DNA from 3 places in the Vibrio sp. 704 genome. Region 1 is predicted to be linked to each of the others. Evidence: riboswitches for the same ligand, from Rfam matches in the RefSeq annotation. Region 1 holds a riboswitch; each other region holds the start of a gene.
The links. A riboswitch is a leader RNA that binds a small molecule or an ion and turns the genes downstream of it on or off. The one in region 1 is predicted to bind thiamine pyrophosphate.
Positions count from the first base shown of each region.

Region 2: another riboswitch for thiamine pyrophosphate. It lies ahead of thiC (phosphomethylpyrimidine synthase ThiC); the one in region 1 lies ahead of thiD (bifunctional hydroxymethylpyrimidine kinase/phosphomethylpyrimidine kinase).
Region 3: another riboswitch for thiamine pyrophosphate. It lies ahead of thiB (thiamine ABC transporter substrate binding subunit); the one in region 1 lies ahead of thiD (bifunctional hydroxymethylpyrimidine kinase/phosphomethylpyrimidine kinase).

Region 1 is NZ_JAWOUH010000002.1:477,315-480,574, reverse strand. Features, by position in the region: gene R7R24_RS06050 (TldD/PmbA family protein) at 1-830, opposite strand, end outside; TPP riboswitch at 1,142-1,249, shown strand; gene thiD (bifunctional hydroxymethylpyrimidine kinase/phosphomethylpyrimidine kinase) at 1,347-2,204, shown strand; gene R7R24_RS06040 (ABC transporter ATP-binding protein) at 2,194-2,949, shown strand; partial or broken gene R7R24_RS06035 (ABC transporter permease) at 3,008-3,260, shown strand, end outside.
Region 2 is NZ_JAWOUH010000031.1:33,960-37,219, reverse strand. Features, by position in the region: gene R7R24_RS23415 (multicopper oxidase family protein) at 1-638, shown strand, start outside; gene crcB (fluoride efflux transporter CrcB) at 762-1,145, shown strand; TPP riboswitch at 1,206-1,304, shown strand; gene thiC (phosphomethylpyrimidine synthase ThiC) at 1,468-3,260, shown strand, end outside.
Region 3 is NZ_JAWOUH010000006.1:63,989-67,248, forward strand. Features, by position in the region: gene thiP (thiamine/thiamine pyrophosphate ABC transporter permease ThiP) at 1-419, opposite strand, end outside; gene thiB (thiamine ABC transporter substrate binding subunit) at 497-1,489, opposite strand; TPP riboswitch at 1,562-1,698, opposite strand; gene R7R24_RS10930 (flavin prenyltransferase UbiX) at 1,736-2,374, opposite strand; gene mpl (UDP-N-acetylmuramate:L-alanyl-gamma-D-glutamyl-meso-diaminopimelate ligase) at 2,380-3,260, opposite strand, start outside.

The DNA of each region.
Region 1 (3,260 bases):
TTCACCGCGGTGTGAGCAACCATTTCGCCCATCTTGTCGTGGAATACTGAAGCTTTCTTCGCAACCGAAGTGGTTTCTAGCAAGTGACCACACGCTTCATGGAAGATAACGCCGCCAAAGCCGTTACCAATTACCACTGGCATTTCACCCGATGGACAAGCATCAGCGCCAAGTTTTACCAACGCTTGTTGCGCGATAGTTTGACCTAGCTCTTTCGCATCAAGCTGTTCACTGAACTCCCAGCCAGCAAGAGCACCAGGACCTTCCATACCAGAAGACTGCTCATTACCTTTTTGAGCGACAGTATTACCAGCAACTCGGATGTAGTGACGAGTATCGTCAACGTGTAGACCTTCTGAATTGAAGATAGACACTTGCTGTTCGCGCTGAAGCACGCTGCCAATAAACTGGCTGATATGCTCACTCTCAGCACGTGCGGCTTGGTCAACTTTCAATAGAAACGCGATTTTTGAATCTAGGTTAGCATCCTTACTTAGCGGCATGCGGCAACCATGTTGGATTGGGTAGCGGTTCAAATTCAAAGAACCCGCTGACGCGATTTGCTCACGCTTGTCTTTTGCAGCAAGCAGCGAGGTTACGCGCTTTAGTTCGGCTTCATCTGTGCTGTTGGTGTAACCGTAAAGCACCTTATGACCGAAAAAAAGACGAATACCGATACCAAAATCGATACCCGAGTTAACCTTATCCACTTCACCAGATGCGATCTGGACAGTGTTGGTTTGGTGATGTTCAACGAATAGTTCAGCGAAATCAGCCCCCAAAAAGAGAGCATGATCGATCACTGACTTCGCTGTTACAGAATTAAGCATGAAGTCTCCTTGCTCGATGATCGTCTTAGCCTTCCTAATTAACTGTGAAAAAGTTCAACAAAGTTAAATTGGCAACACGTTAAATTTTAACAGTTTTTTAACCTTGTTTTGTGCTAATCCTTGCTTAACGAGACCACGATTATTTATTAAATATTCCAGGTTCTGCTCATTCACCAGAGCGTTGCACTAGTAAATTCCACCCAGCAAACCATTTAGGTGCTTACTTTATCACTCACCTCGCATAATTGAATACTCATTATAATTACGCTCAAAAAACGTATCCCTTCCGCAATGGTCCTGCTATCATCCGAACGAAATAGTCGGGGGGCCACACGACAAGTGTTGGCTGAGATCGAAATTCGAGACCCGTTGAACCTGATTCAGTTAGCACTGACGTAGGGAACTATGCACACTTTGCCTTTCGTCGCCCCTCTTAGGTAAGCGATAGCGATCGAAAAATCGATCTATCTGCAACGGTCAAAGTCAGTTCCTATACGTCTTGTAGTAGGAGCGACCATGACGCAGCAATCACAACCTCATTCACATCACACGCCAGCCTTGCCTACCCCTATCGTATTGACCATCGCGGGCTCAGACAGTGGTGGCGGTGCAGGTATTCAAGCCGACATCAAAGCGATGTCCGCAACCGGCAGTTTTGCTTGCTCGGTAATCACGGCGATTACTTCGCAAAATACCCAAGGCGTTTCTGCGATTTTCCCCATTCCTCTCGACCATGTAGAGAGCCAACTTGATGCAGTATTTACCGACCTCAACATCGTTGCAGTCAAAGTGGGCATGCTGGCAGATTCCAATATCATCAAAGTCGTTGCTGACAAAATTAAACAATACCAGCCAAAACACCTCGTGATTGACCCTGTAATGGTGGCCACTAGCGGCGATCTATTATTGGAACAGTCGGCAATCAGCACTTTAAAAGAAGAATTGATTCCGCTCGCAGACATCATTACCCCTAACCTACCCGAAGGCGCAGCATTGACGGGTAAGCCAATGCCTCAGTCAGAATCTGAAATGAACGATATGATTACCGACCTTCGTGCGCTTGGAGCCAAAGCTATTCTGCTCAAAGGCGGTCACCTTGAAGAAAATGAAAACAGCAACGATCTGCTTATCATGCAAGACAGTGCCGAGTTAATTAGCGCCAAGCGATTTCCAACCAAAAACACCCATGGCACAGGCTGCACGCTGTCTTCTGCCATCGCATCTTATCTTGGACAAGGCAACAATCTGCACAAAGCGGTGCACCTTGGTAAGCAGTACATCAGCCAAGCTATCGCGCACGCTGATGAACTGGATGTCGGTAAAGGTCACGGCCCTGTGAACCACTTTTTTGCGGGTCATACTTATGTTCGCTAACGCGATTGGCATTCAGCTTTCCGATGCTAGCCTGCGATACAAAGATAGCCAAACACCGACTTTAGCAGGAATGAACATGACCATTCCCGTCGGTAAATGGACGGTATTACTCGGACGAAGTGGCTGCGGGAAAACCACAATATTGCGTTACTTAGCTGGCCTACTGGATGACCAAGTTGACTGGCATGGCGAACTCATCACAACCGATGGCGCTGCACTGCATGACCGTATCGCTTACATGGCTCAACAGGATTTATTGCTACCGTGGTTGAATGTGTTAGACAACGTCTGCCTCAGTTCTCGATTTTCTCAAGAGCAAGCACCAGAGCAAAATAGACAACGTGCACTGACTTTACTCAGCCAAGTGGGACTCGCCGATTACGCGGATGCTAAGCCAGCTCAGCTCTCTGGCGGCATGAGACAACGTGTTGCCCTTGCTCGTACTCTGATGCAAGACAAGCCTCTGGTTCTGATGGATGAGCCCTTCTCTGCGCTGGACGCGGTTACTCGCCATAAGTTGCAAACCTTGTCTGCCGAATTATTGAAAGATAAGACGGTTGTTCTGATTACCCACGACCCACAAGAAGCGGTGCGATTAGCTCATCAACTCTATGTATTGCAAGGCTCACCTGCGCAAGCTCAGCACTTGGTTGTTCCGGGTTCTACGCCTCCACGAGTTCTCGATGGAGAATGCGCGGCGCTACAACAAGCGATTTTGGACCAATTGGAGAAAGACTATGAGTGATATGACTCAGTACAACTCCGTTTCGGCACGTATTGGTAAAAAAGAAAGCGTGACACATCCGGCTCTGCGCTTGGTCATCAGCACTGCGGTGATCTTGGGATTGTGGCAGTTGGTCGTGGTGATATTCGATATGCCAAGCTTCATCTTACCTTCACCAATTGAAGTGCTGGATAGATTGGTCACTCGTTACGATGTCCTGCTCAAACATACTTGGGTTACCGCGCAAGAGATTTTACTTGGCTTGGCGCTTGGATTATCAATGGGTTTGCTGTTCGCATTGCAAATGCTGATGTTCGAGCCGCTCAAGCGTT
Region 2 (3,260 bases), on a different contig from region 1:
TTAAAACGCCTTATAAGCTCACTCAGCATAAAATTGGTCCAGGAATGAGGTTAGATGTCGGATTGATTGCTCCAAAGGCTGGAAAACGTGTTTATGTGCGTCAAATGAAAGGACGCTTCCCATTCCCTTTGTGCGAGTTTGACGTTGTTGAGTCTGACCTGTCGAACAACCAGAAACTGCCTTTATTACCTCTCAACCCTGTGCCAGCTCTCGATTTGAAAAATGCAGAGCAAATCGATTATGTGTTTGAGTGGGAGGGGGCGATCACTCCTGCTGATCAATCGGGCAAAGCGATCCCCCAATTCTGGCTGATGAACAAACGGGCTTGGGAGGGAATGAGCAAAGATAATATTCCAGCGCCGCTTTCAACATTGGAGATGGGAAAAACCTATATCTTCAACCTAAAGAACGTCACCCAATATCATCATCCTATTCATCTTCATGGACACACATTTACGGTTCTTGAGTTAGATGGAAAAAAACTCGACGAACCGTTTCATACCGATACGGTCTTACTTGGAAAAAACGGCAGTGCGAAAGCGGCATTTGTTGCAGATAACCCAGGGCGTTGGATGTACCATTGTCATGTAATTGAACATATGAAGACGGGTTTGATGGGGTACATTGAAGTAAAGTGACTCCTGTAACTTTTAAAATCTTGATAAGTTTTAAGCGCTATACTTTGCTGAATTCTAAGATTGTATAATCACTATTGCCGTAAATTTGATTACAATGTCGCCATTAACTTTTCTGGGGGAATTATGGGACAACTATCCGTTTTGGGTTTTATTGCATTGGGTGGTGCATTTGGTGCATGTTCTCGTTACTTAATTTCTGAACTTTGTGTCATTTTATTGGGGCGTGGTTTTCCATATGGTACGTTAACCGTTAACGTTGTTGGCTCATTTATGATGGGCTTATTGATAGCAGCTTTCGATAATGAACTTTTGGCAACGGAACCTTGGCGACAAGTGATTGGCTTGGGTTTTTTAGGCGCACTAACGACGTTTTCCACCTTCTCGATGGATAATGTTTTGCTTATGCAGCAGGGCGCTTTCTTTAAGATGGGGTTGAACGTATTGTTGAATGTCGTGTTAAGTATTTCAGCGGCGTGGATTGGCTTTCAATTATTGATGCGCAGCTAGCAAAGTAGTTAAAAATTGAACAGGTCGGCTTGGTTTCACCAAGCCGTTTTTATATACTGACATCACTTGTCGGAGTGCCATAAGGCTGAGACCGTTAATTCGGGATCCGTTGAACCTGATCAGATTAGAATCTGCGAAGGGAACAAGAGAAGATATTCACACCGGAGTTCTTTCTGGTTGACCTATCAAAAGTCGAATGTTGTTACAGGCAAATATCGTAAGCTTTAACTAGCCTTAATTTGACTCCTCTTGTCGCATCTATCCGCCAAGCATTTTTATCCAATTACTTTTTATCTAGTATAACAAAGCAAGGAAAAATGCTATGTCGAGTCGCAAACAAGCGAGACTGGAAGCAAAACAGTTCATTGATACACTCTCGGTACAACCGTACCCCAATTCAAGCAAAGTCTACGTAGAAGGCTCACGTCCAGATATTCGTGTGCCAATGCGTGAGATATCACTCGCTGATAGCCTTATTGGAGGCACAAAAGAAGCGCCTATATTCGAACCTAATGAGCCAGTACGCGTTTACGATACGTCGGGTGTATACACAGATCCAGAGCACACCATAGACCTCTATAGCGGCTTACCTAAGCTGAGAGAAGGGTGGATTGAAGAGCGTGCCGATACTGAGCTACTTGATGAAGTAAGCTCGGTATACACCAAAGAGCGCTTAGAAGATGAAACGCTAGACGATCTTCGTTACGGAAATCTACCACGTATTCGATGTGCCAAAGATGGCCATTGTGTGACTCAATTGCACTATGCTCGCAAAGGTATTATTACCCCAGAAATGGAATATATCGCGCTGCGTGAAAACATGGGGCGTGCCAAGTATCGCGATGAAGTGCTGAATCAACAGCATCCGGGTCAAAGCTTCGGAGCGAACCTACCAAAAGATATTACCGCCGAATTCGTGCGCAAAGAAGTCGCCGAAGGTCGCGCTATTATCCCTTCCAATATTAACCACCCAGAATCCGAACCAATGATCATTGGACGTAACTTTTTGGTCAAAGTGAACGCCAACATCGGTAACTCATCGGTCACTTCTTCGATTGAGGAAGAAGTAGAGAAGCTCGTTTGGGCGACACGTTGGGGTGGAGATACCGTTATGGATCTCTCTACTGGACGTAACATCCACGAAACTCGCGAGTGGATTCTACGTAACAGTCCGGTTCCGATCGGTACCGTACCAATGTATCAAGCGCTTGAGAAAGTGAATGGTGTTGCGGAAAACCTTAACTGGGAAGTGATGCGCGATACCCTGATTGAGCAAGCAGAGCAGGGCGTTGACTACTTTACTATCCATGCCGGTTTACTACTTCGTTATGTGCCAATGACTGCAAAACGCGTTACTGGCATCGTCTCTCGTGGTGGCTCTATCATCGCGAAATGGTGTTTAGCGCATCACCAAGAAAGCTTCTTATATACCCACTTCCGAGAGATCTGTGAAATCTGTGCTAAGTATGATGTCGCACTTTCTCTCGGTGATGGTCTGCGTCCTGGCTCGGTGGCCGATGCTAACGACGAAGCGCAATTTGCAGAGCTTCGTACTCTTGGCGAATTGACCAAGGTTGCGTGGGAATACGACGTACAGGTGATTATTGAAGGCCCTGGTCATGTTCCAATGCATATGATCAAAGAGAACATGGAAGAGCAGTTAGAGCACTGTCATGAGGCTCCTTTCTATACCCTTGGTCCGCTGACGACTGACGTTGCTCCTGGTTACGACCATATTACTTCAGGCATCGGCGCTGCCATGATTGGTTGGTATGGCTGTGCAATGCTTTGCTACGTAACTCCTAAAGAGCATCTTGGCTTACCAAACAAAGAAGACGTGAAGGTAGGCATGATCACTTACAAGCTTGCTGCGCACGCCGCTGATTTAGCGAAGGGACACCCTGGTGCACAAGTTCGTGATAACGCGCTTTCTAAAGCTCGCTTCGAGTTCCGTTGGGAAGACCAATTTAACTTGTCGCTCGACCCAGATACCGCTCGTGCTTTCCATGATGAAACCTTGCCTCAAGAGTCTGGAAAAGTTGCTCACTTCTGTTCGATGTGTGGACCAAAGTTCTGCTCTATGAAGATTTCGCAAGAGGTACGAGAATACGCGAA
Region 3 (3,260 bases), on a different contig from region 1:
TGCAGAAGCAATCGCGCCGCGTAAGGTAAATTAAAGAACACATGGGCGAGTAAAATGCCGTTCAAACCGTAAATAGAGAATGGCAGTTTAGTGTCGAAACTTTGCAACCACTGCGCCAACAAACCACTGTTGCCATAAATCGCTAACAGCCCAAAAACACCAACCAAAACCGGCAAAACCAGTGTCGATGCAAATAGCTTAAGCAGTAATGATTTACCAATAAATTGGCGACGCGAAAGTGCGTGCGCTACTGGAATGGCAAAGCCAACACTGAGCAATGTGGAAAGAAAAGCTTGGTAAAAGCTGAACTTGGTGACATGTTGATAGTACGGGTCGCCCCATACCACAGACACATCAAGTGAAGGGGCTTGAACAATCAAAGCACCTAGGGCAGAAATAACAAAGGTCGCGATGATCATCGCGACCCCTAAACCTATTTTTGGAACAGAATTCAAAGGTAAAACCTATCTCATTCAGATGAGGGTGGAAACGTCAGCTAAAACGTCAATGCGCTTTGCCATTCGCGAATCCAAGACTTACGCATTTTTGCCACTTCATCAGCACTAAAGCTCAACGACTTGCTTGGAACACTCAAAGTTTCAAAACCTTTAGGTAACTCAACGTCAGTGACTGGGTACATCCAGTTACCCGTTGGCATCGCCGATTGGAACTCATCACTTAAAATGAAACTCATAAATTGATCAGCAAGTTCTGAATTTTTTGCCCCTTTCACTTTGGCGGCGACTTCAACTTGCATGTAGTGGCCTTCAGCAAAACTCGCCGTAGCAAACTTCGAATCGTTTTCCGCAATTAAGTGGTACGCAGGTGAAGTGGTGTAAGAAAGCACTAAATCGGACTCACCATTGAGGAACATAGAATACGCCTCAGACCAACCTTTCGTGACCGTTACGGTTTTGCTCGCTAGCTTCTGCCACGCTTGCGTCACATCGTCGCCATAAATAGATTTCATCCATAGCATTAAGCCTTGGCCCGGCGTTGAAGTCCGCGGATCTTGGTAAATCACTTTCAGATCGTCGCGCGTTTCCACCAGCTCTTTCATGCTTTTCGGCGGATTAGCCAGTTTCTCTTTGTTGTACACAAACGCGAAGTAGCCGTAATCGTACGGTACAAACGTCGTGTCACTCCAACCGTTTGGTAACACTGTGTTAGCCGTATCCACATTGTGCTCGGCAAGCAGACCGGTTTTCTTCGCTTCTGCCATCAGATTGTTATCCAAACCTAACACGATGTCGGCTTTGCTATTACCGCCTTCAAGACGAAGACGATTCAGGATCGACACACCATCGTCTAATGCCACGAAGTTAACGTCACAGCCACATTTTGCTTCAAAAGCTTGCTCGATTTTAGGACCCGGCCCCCAATCTGCGGCAAAAGAGTCGTAGGTATAGATGGTTAATGTGTTTTCAGCGGCAAACGCTGAAGTAGAGGTGATTGCAGCTAAGGCAATCAGATTTAGAGTGGTTTTCACTGCTCGCTCTCCATGAGTATTTCAGAGAAATAAGTTGAGCGGCACAGGGTTTGAGGCGGCTATTAAGGATTTCCAATATCCAGACTCAATTCCTACGCCAGCATTATCTGGTTCAGGTAATACGGGTCCCTAGTAAAGCACTTAGGTCTCAGCGCCCAAATGCATTGATTGACTCAATGCAAAATGGGTTTGCTCCCCGATGAGTTGGATGGATTGTAAAGGTATTTGAGTGGTTACACAATCAGCTCACGAGCGCTGGTCATAGCCCCAACGAGGCACCAAACCTTGCTCAATACCTAAGTGGTCGAGAATTCTCGCCACCATAAAATCCACTAAGTCTTCAATGCTCTTTGGCTGATGGTAGAAGCCCGGGGCCGCTGGCATGATGGTGACGCCCATTTGCGATAGCTTGTGCATGTTCTCCAGATGTAGCGTTGAAAATGGCGTTTCACGAACCACGAGCAACAGCTGCCCGCGCTCTTTCATTACTACATCAGCGGCCCGTTCGATCAAGTTGTCCGACATACCGTGTGCTATGGCCGCAACGCTTCCCGCAGAGCATGGGCAAACCACCATTTGCTTGGGTGCAGCAGAACCAGACGCAACCGGCGAGAACCAATCGTCTTTACCGCAAACGGTGATGTTATTTGGATTGCAGTTCAGGTGCTCTACTAATGCTTGCTGTGCTGCTTCTGGGCCACTTGGCAGCTTAAGATTATGCTCGGTTGCCATCACAACACGAGCTGCCGAAGAAATCAGAACGTAGACATGATAATCCGCCGCAACCAAGCATTCTAAAAGACGAAGGCCGTAGGGAGCACCAGAAGCCCCCGTTAATGCCAACGTGATGGCTTTTTTGTGAGAGGGTTGTGTTTTGTTTTGCATATCAATCAGGCTTTTTGTTTTAACTGCTCAAGAAGTTTTCCGTGAATACCACCGAAGCCACCATTACTCATGACTAGAATTTGGTCACCTGCTCGCGCACGTTCGACGATCTTGGCTACAAAGTTATCTATATCCACATCGACAAACGCTGGCTGTTTGCATTGGTCGGCAATGTCTTGCACAGACCACTCGATATTATCTGGCTGGAACAAGAAGACTTCATCTGCACTGTGTAGTGACTCTGCAAGTGTGTTTTTGTGTACGCCACGCTTCATGGTGGCAGAACGCGGCTCTAACACAGCTAGGATGCGTTTTTCACCTACCTTGTTACGCAAACCACCGACAGTAAGTTCAATTGCCGTTGGGTGATGCGCAAAATCATCGTAAACCGTCACACCTTGTTCTTCACCTTTCAGCTCTAAACGGCGCTTGGTATTGATGAAACGCCCTAATGCTTGGCAAGCAAGATCCGGAGTGACTCCAACATGTCGTGCAGCAGCGATTGCCATCAGCGCATTATCCACATTGTGGTCACCCACCAAATTCCATTCGACGGTACCAACCTTCTCGCCTTGCAACGCAACGTCAAATTTTGAGCCATCAAGCACTAATTTGTGCGCTTGCCAGCCACCATTCTCACCAGAGAACTGTTTTTCAGTCCAGCAGCCACGCTCTAATACATCCGCTAACGCCTGATCTTTTCTCGGCGCTAAGATCAATCCATTGCCCGGTACAGTTCGCACTAAATGATGGAATTGGTGCTTGATCGCTTCTAGATCATCGAAGATATCAGCATGATCAAACTCAAGATTGTTCATGATTAAAGTGCGAGGATGGTAATGCACAAACTTAGAACGCTTATCGAAAAAAGCACTGTCATATTCGT